3 regions of the Streptococcus sp. SCPM-O-B-15277 (M60) genome follow, and region 1 is predicted to be linked to each of the others. Evidence: predicted binding sites of a transcription regulator. Region 1 holds the regulator's gene; each other region holds the start of a gene.
The links. Region 1 encodes Rex, which represses fermentation and respiration genes when NADH is low (regulators of the CRP and FNR family bind a similar motif). Its sites were predicted from a motif close to TTGTGAANTANTTCACAA; they were not measured.
Positions count from the first base shown of each region.

Region 2: a site for Rex is predicted at 1,645-1,662, ahead of adhE (bifunctional acetaldehyde-CoA/alcohol dehydrogenase). Genes of this name have one in related genera too.
Region 3: a site for Rex is predicted at 1,208-1,225, ahead of AC3E9F_RS04570 ((S)-acetoin forming diacetyl reductase). Genes of this name have one in related genera too.

Region 1 is NZ_JBYQGR010000001.1:651,728-655,005, reverse strand. It holds gene AC3E9F_RS03310 (cysteine desulfurase family protein) at 1-1,073, shown strand, start outside; gene AC3E9F_RS03305 (DUF1831 domain-containing protein) at 1,079-1,426, shown strand; gene AC3E9F_RS03300 (DUF4649 family protein) at 1,436-1,651, shown strand; gene AC3E9F_RS03295 (redox-sensing transcriptional repressor Rex) at 1,734-2,375, shown strand; gene AC3E9F_RS03290 (gamma-glutamyl-gamma-aminobutyrate hydrolase family protein) at 2,391-3,080, shown strand; gene radC (RadC family protein) at 3,104-3,278, opposite strand, start outside.
Region 2 is NZ_JBYQGR010000004.1:6,530-9,807, reverse strand. It holds gene tkt (transketolase) at 1-68, shown strand, start outside; gene yajC (preprotein translocase subunit YajC) at 186-506, shown strand; gene AC3E9F_RS06375 (low molecular weight protein-tyrosine-phosphatase) at 555-992, shown strand; gene AC3E9F_RS06370 (MORN repeat-containing protein) at 985-1,398, shown strand; gene adhE (bifunctional acetaldehyde-CoA/alcohol dehydrogenase) at 1,698-3,278, shown strand, end outside.
Region 3 is NZ_JBYQGR010000002.1:225,351-228,628, reverse strand. It holds gene trxA (thioredoxin) at 1-253, shown strand, start outside; gene AC3E9F_RS04575 (MIP/aquaporin family protein) at 343-1,011, opposite strand; gene AC3E9F_RS04570 ((S)-acetoin forming diacetyl reductase) at 1,344-2,108, shown strand; gene AC3E9F_RS04565 (16S rRNA (uracil(1498)-N(3))-methyltransferase) at 2,421-3,164, opposite strand; gene prmA (50S ribosomal protein L11 methyltransferase) at 3,166-3,278, opposite strand, start outside.

The sequences.
Region 1 (3,278 bases):
CAGCTATCTCAGCAATGACTCAAGTCATGCAGGAGACTTATGGCAATCCTTCTAGCATTCATGGTCATGGGCGTCAAGCAGGAAAATTATTACGTGAAGCCCGTCAAGAGTTAGCAGGTTTATTAGGCACAAAGCCCCAACACATTTTCTTCACTTCTGGTGGTACAGAAAGTAATAATACAGCTATTATCGGCTACTGTCTTCGTCATCAAAATCGCGGAAAACACATTATTACTACTGCTATCGAGCATCACGCTGTACTTGAACCGATTGAATATCTTGTGGAAAATTTTGGGTTTGAAGTGACTATTTTAAAACCCGACAATCAAGAAATCACTGCAGATCAAGTCAAAAATGCACTGCGTGAAGATACTATTCTCGTTTCAACTATGTATGTTAACAATGAAACAGGTACTCTTTTACCAATCGCTGAAATTGGTCAGATTTTAAAAGTCCATTCAGCTGCTTATCATGTAGATGCTGTTCAAGCTGTCGGGAAGCTAGAAATTCTTCCTGAAGAACTAGGAATAGATTTCCTCAGTGCTTCTGCTCATAAATTTCACGGTCCAAAGGGTATCGGTTTCCTATACGCTGCTTCTACAGATTTTGATTCTTACCTACATGGTGGAGATCAAGAACAGAAAAAAAGAGCAGGGACAGAAAACCTTCCCGCAATTATAGGTATGGTTGCAGCTCTTAAGGACGATATAGATCATCTAGAGACTAACTTTAATAAAGTTCAAAAACTACAGAAAGTTTTTCTAACTGAAATGGCTGGATCAACCTATTATCTCAATCAAGGTAAAGAGCAACTCCCTTATGTCCTAAATATCGGATTTCCGGGACAACGCAACGATCTACTACTACTTCGTTTAGATCTTGAAGGTATTTCTATTTCAACAGGTTCTGCTTGTACAGCTGGTGTTGTTCAGGTCAGTCATGTTCTTCAAGCCTTCTACGGAGAAGAATCCCCTCGCTTACACGAGTCTGTACGCGTCAGCATTTCACCTCAAAATACTGAACAAGAAATGATAACTCTTGCTAAAACTCTTAAAAATATCATCGGAGGATAAACTTAATGGCATTTGAACAAACGATTAAACTTAAAAATTGTCGTTATGAATACACACTTAGTCCAACTGTAAAAAAATTTACGCTTAAGGATAATACTTTTTTTGAAACTAAAGTTGGTAACTATGAATTAACGCGTCTACTTGAAAAAGTTCCAAATAGCGGTGAAGGATTCCAACTTAAGATTATCATCAACAAAGACTTAACTGGTGTAAAAATCAATATCACTGATAAATTTGGTCTACGTTTGGTTGATATCTTTAAATCAGAAGAAACTCATATCCACCAAGAGAAATTCTACTTTTTGATGGATAGCCTAGTTGAACGTGGCGTATTTACAAAAAGTGAAAGATAGAAGGTCATTATGTTTCGATTAACTTATAAAGATGCCTATCAAGTAGAGCGAGTGCAAGAATATGAAGACTATGAAGCTCTTATGCTCTCTCTATCGGGTTGTGTAACTCTCCCTGATACTACTCATATTACTTCATTAACACATGATGGAGTTGAAATCTATCAAGGACTCCTAGGTAACCTCTACCGCTTTTTAAGGACTTACCACGAAACCAAGATAAACTAAGATTTTTTCTTAGTTTTTTTTCGTTATTGTTGCAATTTTCACAAGCTTTCTATAAAATAGTAGATAGAAAGGTTGTGATTTTGTGAAAGAAAAACAGTCTGCTATTCCTAAAGCAACAGCAAAGAGACTTTCTCTCTATTACCGTATTTTTAAAAGATTTAATGCCGAGAAAATTGAAAGAGCTAATTCCAAACAAATTGCAGAAGCAATTGGAATTGATTCTGCCACTGTTCGTCGTGACTTCTCTTACTTTGGCGAACTTGGACGTCGTGGATTTGGCTATGATGTCAAAAAGCTCATGAACTTTTTCGCTGATCTTTTAAATGATAATTCTATTACCAATGTTATGCTTGTGGGTATTGGAAATATGGGACATGCCCTCCTCCACTACCGCTTTCATGAGCGCAACAAAATGAAAATTATCATGGCTTTTGACCTAGATGATCATCCAGAGGTTGGTACCAAAACACCCGACGGTGTTCCAATCTATGGAATCTCTCAAATAAAGGACAAAATTAAGGATAGTGATGTTAAAACTGCTATTCTTACTGTTCCTAGTGTTAAATCTCAAGAAGTTGCGGAACTTTTGGTTAATGCTGGTATCAAAGGTATCCTCAGTTTTTCTCCTGTTCACCTACATCTTCCTAAAGACGTAGTTGTTCAGTATGTCGATCTTACTAGCGAACTTCAAACCCTCCTCTATTTCATGCGAAAAGAGGATTAGAAAGCGAATTGATTTATGAAAAAACCAGTTATTGGGATTACAGGAAATGAAACCCCGCATCCAGATGATGATCTTATGATGAGTTATGCTGCCAAAGGCTTTGTTGAAGGAGTTAAGGAAGCTGGAGGTATCCCCATTATCCTACCAATTGGTGATGAAGAAATGGCTGGTTACTACATCAGCCTAATTGATAAACTCATACTAACAGGTGGGCAAAATGTTGACCCAAAATTCTATGGTGAACCTAAATCTATCGATAGTGATGACTACCATCTTCAAAGAGACATTTTTGAACTAGCACTCATCAAAGAGGCCATCAAACAAAAGAAACCGATTTTCTCTGTCTGTCGTGGCACTCAACTCTTTAATGTAGCTATGGGGGGATCTCTCTATCAAGAGATTGAGGATCATTGGCAAGATACTTCTGCTGAGTATACAACTCAGAGACTGGTTACTGAACCGGATACGATTCTCCGAGAAATATATGGGGAAATTTCTCATATCAACTCTTTTCATCATCAAAGTATTAAGGATCTAGCTCCGAATCTAAAGGTTGTAGCTCACGATCCTAAAGATGGTATTATCGAAGCTGTTACAACTACAGACGGCTTCCCTTATCTTGGTGTTCAATGGCATCCAGAATTCCTTTTTGAAAATCGTCCTAAGGATAAAGAACTCTTTAACTATGTTGTGAATAAATTGTAAAACCTGTATCATATACAGGTTTTTTATATCATATCCGTCTTCTCACGATAACTAAAATAATCAGAATGAGAGACAATTAAATGGTCCAATAAGACCAATCCCATTAATTCGCAGGCTTCTTTAACAAGCTTTGTAACATGGTCATCATTGGGGCTAGGAACTACTGCTCCTGATGGATGATTATGAACCAGAATCACA
Region 2 (3,278 bases), on a different contig from region 1:
CAAAAGTTTTAGCAGAATATGGATTTACAGTTGAAAACTTAGTTGAAATTGTAAACAACTTGAAGTAAGAAAAACCAGAGCATTGCTCTGGTTTTTTTATTGTTCCAAAACCAGGGTACAATCTTGTAAAAACAAGTGAAATTTGTTATAGTAGTTTTATCTGAATTACAAAGGAGTAAAAAATAATGGGTGGGAATTTAACATTCTTGATTATGCTTGTTTTGATGTTCGGCTTGATGTTCTTCATGCAACGTTCTCAAAAGAAACAAGCTGAAAAACGTATGGAGAGCCTCAACAAACTTCAAAAAGGCTATGAAGTAATTACTATCGGTGGTCTCTATGGTACAGTTGATGAAGTTGACACTGAAAACAAAACGATTGTACTTGATGTAGACGGAGTATACTTGACTTTTGAATTAGGCGCAATTAGAACAGTTTTGCCAGTCAAAGAAGCTGTCACACCTGAAGGTACAGTTGTTGACGGCGAAAGCGCGATTGAAGAATAAAACGGGGTTGATCTTATACCCCTTTTTCTATGAAGATGAGGAACGATGATGAAAAAGATTGTTTTTGTTTGCCTTGGTAATATTTGTCGAAGCCCGATGGCAGAATTTGTGATGAAATCTTTAACCGATGATTATGAGATTGAAAGTCGAGCAACTTCTTCTTGGGAACACGGCAATCCAATTCACAAAGGGACTCAGAAAATCTTTAAAACTCACGGCATTCCTTATGATTCATCAAAAACATCGCAACAAATCTCTAAGGATGATTTTGAACATTTTGACTATATCATCGGAATGGATGAGTCCAATCTTCTTGACTTGACTCGGATGAGTCCTCAGGAGCATCATCATAAGATAGAGGCATTCGCTTCTGAAAGTGTTCCAGATCCATGGTATACAGGTGATTTTGATGAAACTTATAATCGAGTTTTAGCTGGTTGTCTAGCTTGGCTAGCACGTTTAGAAAATGAGGCAAAAAATGGATAATTTAAAAAAACTCTATGATAAATACAGTGTCTATATAACTCGTCCTCGTTTAGAAATTGCGACGGTAGTGGTCATAGCTCTTTGCGCGATATTCGTATTTGTAGGGAACATGCCTAAGCAAGGAGTATTAAAATTGGATGGAGATTCCTTAGTATATGACGGAAGTATCGTTCGTGGAAAGATGAATGGCAAAGGGACCCTGACTTTCGCAAATGGTGATACCTACACTGGGGAATTCAAAAATGGCGCATTTAACGGCAAAGGAACCTACCAAGCTAAGGAAGGCTGGGTTTATGAAGGTGACTTTGTTAATGGCCAGGCTGAAGGTAAAGGAAAACTGACTACTGAGCAAGATGTAGTCTATGAAGGTGATTTTAAACAAGGTCTCTTTCAACAAGCGCAATAACCTCCTCTTAGAGGGGGTATTATACTGCGTAAACGGAAAGCGCTTACATGGAAATTGAGATGCTTTACAATACCTTTTTACAATGGAATTTGTGAAAAATAAAAGTTTTATTGAATTATTCACAAAGTGGAAGTGTAAAAGTGCATGTGTAGGCATGTACAAAAATATTTTCACAAGGAAATAAAAAAAGTTTGTGAAATTTCTATGAAACTGTTTACAAATCTTGAAAAAAGAGTTATAATAAGATTGTGAAAAAATTAACAAAGGACTTACAATCCTTGAAAGCTATGGAGGAAAATATGGCTGATAAAAAAACTGTAACACCAGAGGAAAAGAAACTCGCTGCTGAAAAGCATGTTGATGGTTTGGTGCAAAAAGCTTTGGTTGCCCTTGAAGAAATGCGTAAACTTGACCAAGATCAAGTCGATTATATCGTAGCAAAAGCTTCAGTTGCAGCTCTTGATGCCCACGGGGAATTGGCTTTACATGCCTTTGAAGAAACAGGACGTGGAGTATTTGAAGATAAAGCGACTAAAAACTTGTTTGCCTGTGAGCACGTAGTAAACAACATGCGCCACACTAAAACAGTTGGTGTTATTGAAGAAGACGATGTGACAGGATTGACTCTTATTGCTGAACCGGTTGGTGTTGTTTGTGGTATCACTCCAACAACAAACCCTACTTCAACAGCAATCTTTAAAGCTTTGATTTCATTGAAGACTCGTAATCCTATTGTCTTTGCGTTCCACCCATCAGCTCAAGAATCATCAGCTCACGCAGCTCAAATCGTTCGTGATGCAGCGATTAAAGCAGGTGCTCCTGAGAACTGTATACAGTGGATTACTGAACCATCTATGGAAGCAACTAGCGCATTGATGAACCACGAAGGTGTTGCGACAATCCTTGCGACAGGTGGTAATGCCATGGTTAAAGCGGCTTACTCATGTGGTAAACCAGCTCTTGGGGTAGGTGCCGGAAACGTTCCAGCTTATGTTGAAAAATCAGCTAACATCCGCCAAGCTGCTCACGATATCGTAATGTCTAAATCATTTGATAACGGTATGGTCTGTGCATCTGAACAAGCGGTTATCATCGATAAAGAGATTTACGATGAATTCGTAGCAGAGTTCAAATCATATCACACTTACTTTGTAAACAAAAAAGAAAAAGCTCTTCTTGAAGAATTCTGCTTCGGTGTGAAAGCAAACAGCAAAAACTGTGCTGGTGCAAAATTGAACGCTGACATCGTTGGTAAACCAGCAACTTGGATTGCAGAACAAGCAGGATTTACGGTTCCAGAAGGAACAAACATTCTTGCTGCAGAATGTAAAGAAGTTGGCGAAAAAGAGCCGTTGACTCGTGAAAAATTATCACCAGTTATCGCAGTTTTGAAATCTGAAAGCCGCGAAGACGGTATTGCAAAAGCTCGTCAAATGGTTGAATTTAACGGTCTTGGACACTCAGCTGCCATCCATACTGCTGATGAAGAATTGACTAAAGAATTTGGTAAAGCTGTTAAAGCTATTCGTGTTATCTGTAACTCACCTTCTACTTTCGGTGGTATCGGGGACGTTTACAATGCCTTCTTGCCATCATTGACACTCGGATGTGGTTCTTACGGACGTAACTCAGTTGGGGATAACGTTAGCGCCATTAACCTCTTGAATATCAAAAAAGTCGGAAGACGGAGAAATAACATGCAATGGATGAAACTTCCTTCAAAAACATACTTTGAACGTGATTCAATTCAATACCTTCAAAAATGTCGTGACGTTGAGCGTGTCATGATCGTTACTGACCATGCTATGGTAGAGCTTGGCTTCCTTGATCGTATCATCGAACAACTTGACCTTCGTCGCAATAAGGTTGTTTACCAAATC
Region 3 (3,278 bases), on a different contig from region 1:
AGACTTCTGGGCAACTTGGTGTGGTCCATGTCGTATGCAAGGTCCAATCTTGGACAAATTGTCTGAAGAACTTTCAGAAGATGTCTTGAAAATCGTTAAAATGGACGTTGACGAAAATCCAAACACAGCTCGTGCATTTGGAATCATGTCTATCCCTACTCTTCTTTTCAAGAAAGATGGACAAGTTGTTAAACAAGTTGCAGGTGTCCACACTGCTGAACAAATCAAAGCCATCGTTGCTGAATTGAGTTAATTATAAAATCCCCCACCTCTTATCATGGGGGATTATAATATATAAAAAACCTACTCTCCTGTATGAAGAGTAGGTTTTTTGAGTTTCAATTATTCTTCAGTTCCAAGGAAGTTTTTAGCAACAAGAGCTGCAAGAACTCCACCAACGATTGGTGCAAGGATGAAAATCCAAACTTGTTGAAGGGCTGCGCCACCTACCAATACAGCAGGAGCCAAGCTACGAGCTGGGTTTACTGAAAGGCCAGTAATATTCAATCCAACAAGGATCAAAGCTGTCAATGACAAACCGATCACCAAACCAGCAATAGCGCCATTACCTTTGCTTGCTGATGTTACAGTCATGATCACCAAAACAAACAAGAATGTTGCAATTGTTTCAAACAAGAAACCACCAAAGACAGTTACTCCGTTTGCCAAGGCATTTTCACCAAGACTTGCAGTTGACATACCTGAATTCGCTAAGAGGAAGAATACAGAAGCAGATGCAAGGAAAGCACCAACTACTTGACCAAGGATGTAGTTTACAAGCTCTGAAGATGACAAACGTTTGTTCACAAACATAGCGATAGAAACAGCCGGGTTTAAGTGAGCACCTGAAACAGTTCCGATTGAGAAGGCTGCGACTACGATTGCTAAACCAAAAGCAAGAGCAATCCCAAGGTGTCCAAGTCCTTCAACACCATTTCCAAAAACAACAGCTCCTGTTCCGATGAACACAAGCATAAAAGTACCGATTAATTCAGCAACAAATTTTTTCATGATAAGTCTCCTTTTTTCAAACTATGTATTAGTCTATCAGAAGAAGGAAAGGGTTTCAAGAAATGTGCTTGGAAATATTGTGGCCTTTTTCCCTTTACACGATAGTTTTATTTCTCTAACTCTAAACCTTGCAAAGTAAAGTTTTCAATCATTTTGATCTTGAAAAATATTCATTTTTCTAAAAATCAGTCTTTGTTTGACACAAATTTCACAAAGTTGTATACTAAAAAGTGATAGGGCTTCTTTTAGAAACTTATCACTACTCACTTCTAACCCTTTGCTGTTCTTTTTGAACGTTTGAACGGTATCATAGATACCAAAGGAGGAATCATATGTCTAAAGTAGCTATTGTTACAGGTGCAGGTCAAGGAATCGGTTTTGCAATCGCAAAACGCTTGGTTCAAGATGGTTTTAAGGTTGGGGTTTTGGACTATAATGCTGAAACAGCTGAAAAAGCAGTTGCTGAATTGTCAGCAGACAAGGCTTTTGCTGTTGTAGCTGATGTGTCTAAACAAGCAGAAGTTTCTGCAGCTTTCCAAAAAGTTGTCGATCATTTCGGAGACTTGAACGTTGTCGTAAACAACGCTGGTGTCGCTCCTACTACACCTCTTGATACAATTACAGAGGAACAATTTGCTCGCACTTTTGCTATTAACGTCGGTGGGGTAATCTGGGGAGCACAAGCTGCTCAAGCTCAATTCAAAGCACTTGGTCACGGTGGTAAAATTATCAATGCTACTTCCCAAGCAGGTGTTGTCGGAAATCCAAACTTGACTGTATATGGCGGTACAAAATTCGCTGTTCGCGGTATTACTCAAACATTAGCGCGTGATTTAGCTGATTCTGGCATCACTGTCAACGCTTATGCTCCAGGTATCGTTAAAACACCAATGATGTATGATATCGCTCATGAAGTTGGGAAAAATGCAGGAAAAGACGACGAATGGGGTATGCAAACATTCGCAAAAGATATTACATTGAAACGCCTATCTGAGCCAGAAGATGTCGCTGCAGCGGTTAGCTTCCTTGCTGGACCAGATTCAAACTACATTACAGGTCAAACCATTATCGTCGATGGTGGTATGCAATTCCATTAAGATAAAAAAAAGAGGTTGGATAATAATCCAACCTCTTTTATCATCTCTATGATTTCAATTTCCAGAGTCATTTTTGTGTTAGTTAAACTAATCTTTCATCAAGACTAGGAATACTCTCCTGCTCTAAATAGTGTGATTTGCCCTGTTTTAATAGAACACAAGATTAGGAACAGTTTGGATATCCATTTTTTCTGCGAAATCATCAAAAAATCAAAGTTTCCATTGCCGCCATGGATACGTTTATTGACTCTTTCGCGCGCCATTTCAAGAGCATAAAAAATCACCTTTTCTAGGTGATTTTTTCATAGTCTCTTATTTTTCCAATTCAAGCAAAACACTAATGGCTGATAGAGAATAAAGTGGCGCTGTTTCTGCTCGTAGAATGCGAGGCCCAAGTCCTGCAAGGACTGCTCCTTTGGCTTCAAAAGATTCAATTTCTGCAGGGGATAAACCACCTTCTGGACCAAAGATAAAGAGCAGTTTAGCTCCCTTTTCTAACCCAGCAACAGCTTGGATAAGCGCAGCTGATTCTCCTTCTTTGGCTGACTCTTCATAAGCAACCACGACACGATCAAACTGATCAAGTTGTGCTAAGAAGTCTGATTTTCTCTCAAACAGCTCTATGCTTGGAACAAAGTTCCGCTTGCTTTGTTCTGCTGCTCCAAGGGCAATTTTTTCTAACTTCTCAACCTTTTTGCCCAATTTCTTGCCGTCCCATTTGGCGACTGACCAGTCAGCAGGAAAGGCCCAGATTTGGCTGGCTCCGAGCTCGGTTACTTTTTGAGTGATAAACTCCAGCTTATCTCCCTTGGGAAAGCCAGAGGCAATGGTCACTTGGACTGGTAGTTCTACATTGTCAGCTAATTCTTCATCCAACTCAAACTGACGTGCTTCCACATTTACCACGCGCGCCAAGCGCTTGATGCCATCATCAAAGACCAAAGTAACCTCATCATTTTCCTTCAGGCGCATGACCTGAAACATGTGCTTACTGGTTTCCTTGTCCTCAATAGTGACAGGAGAACTAGCCAAACCTTTTACAAAATACTGTTGCATGCTAGCCTCCAATCACACCAGAGATATCCTTAGTTTTTTTGAAGACACAGGCATTCCATTCCCCTTGAATCATATGAGTTTCAAGGAAAAATCCAGCTGCTTCTGCTGACTCAC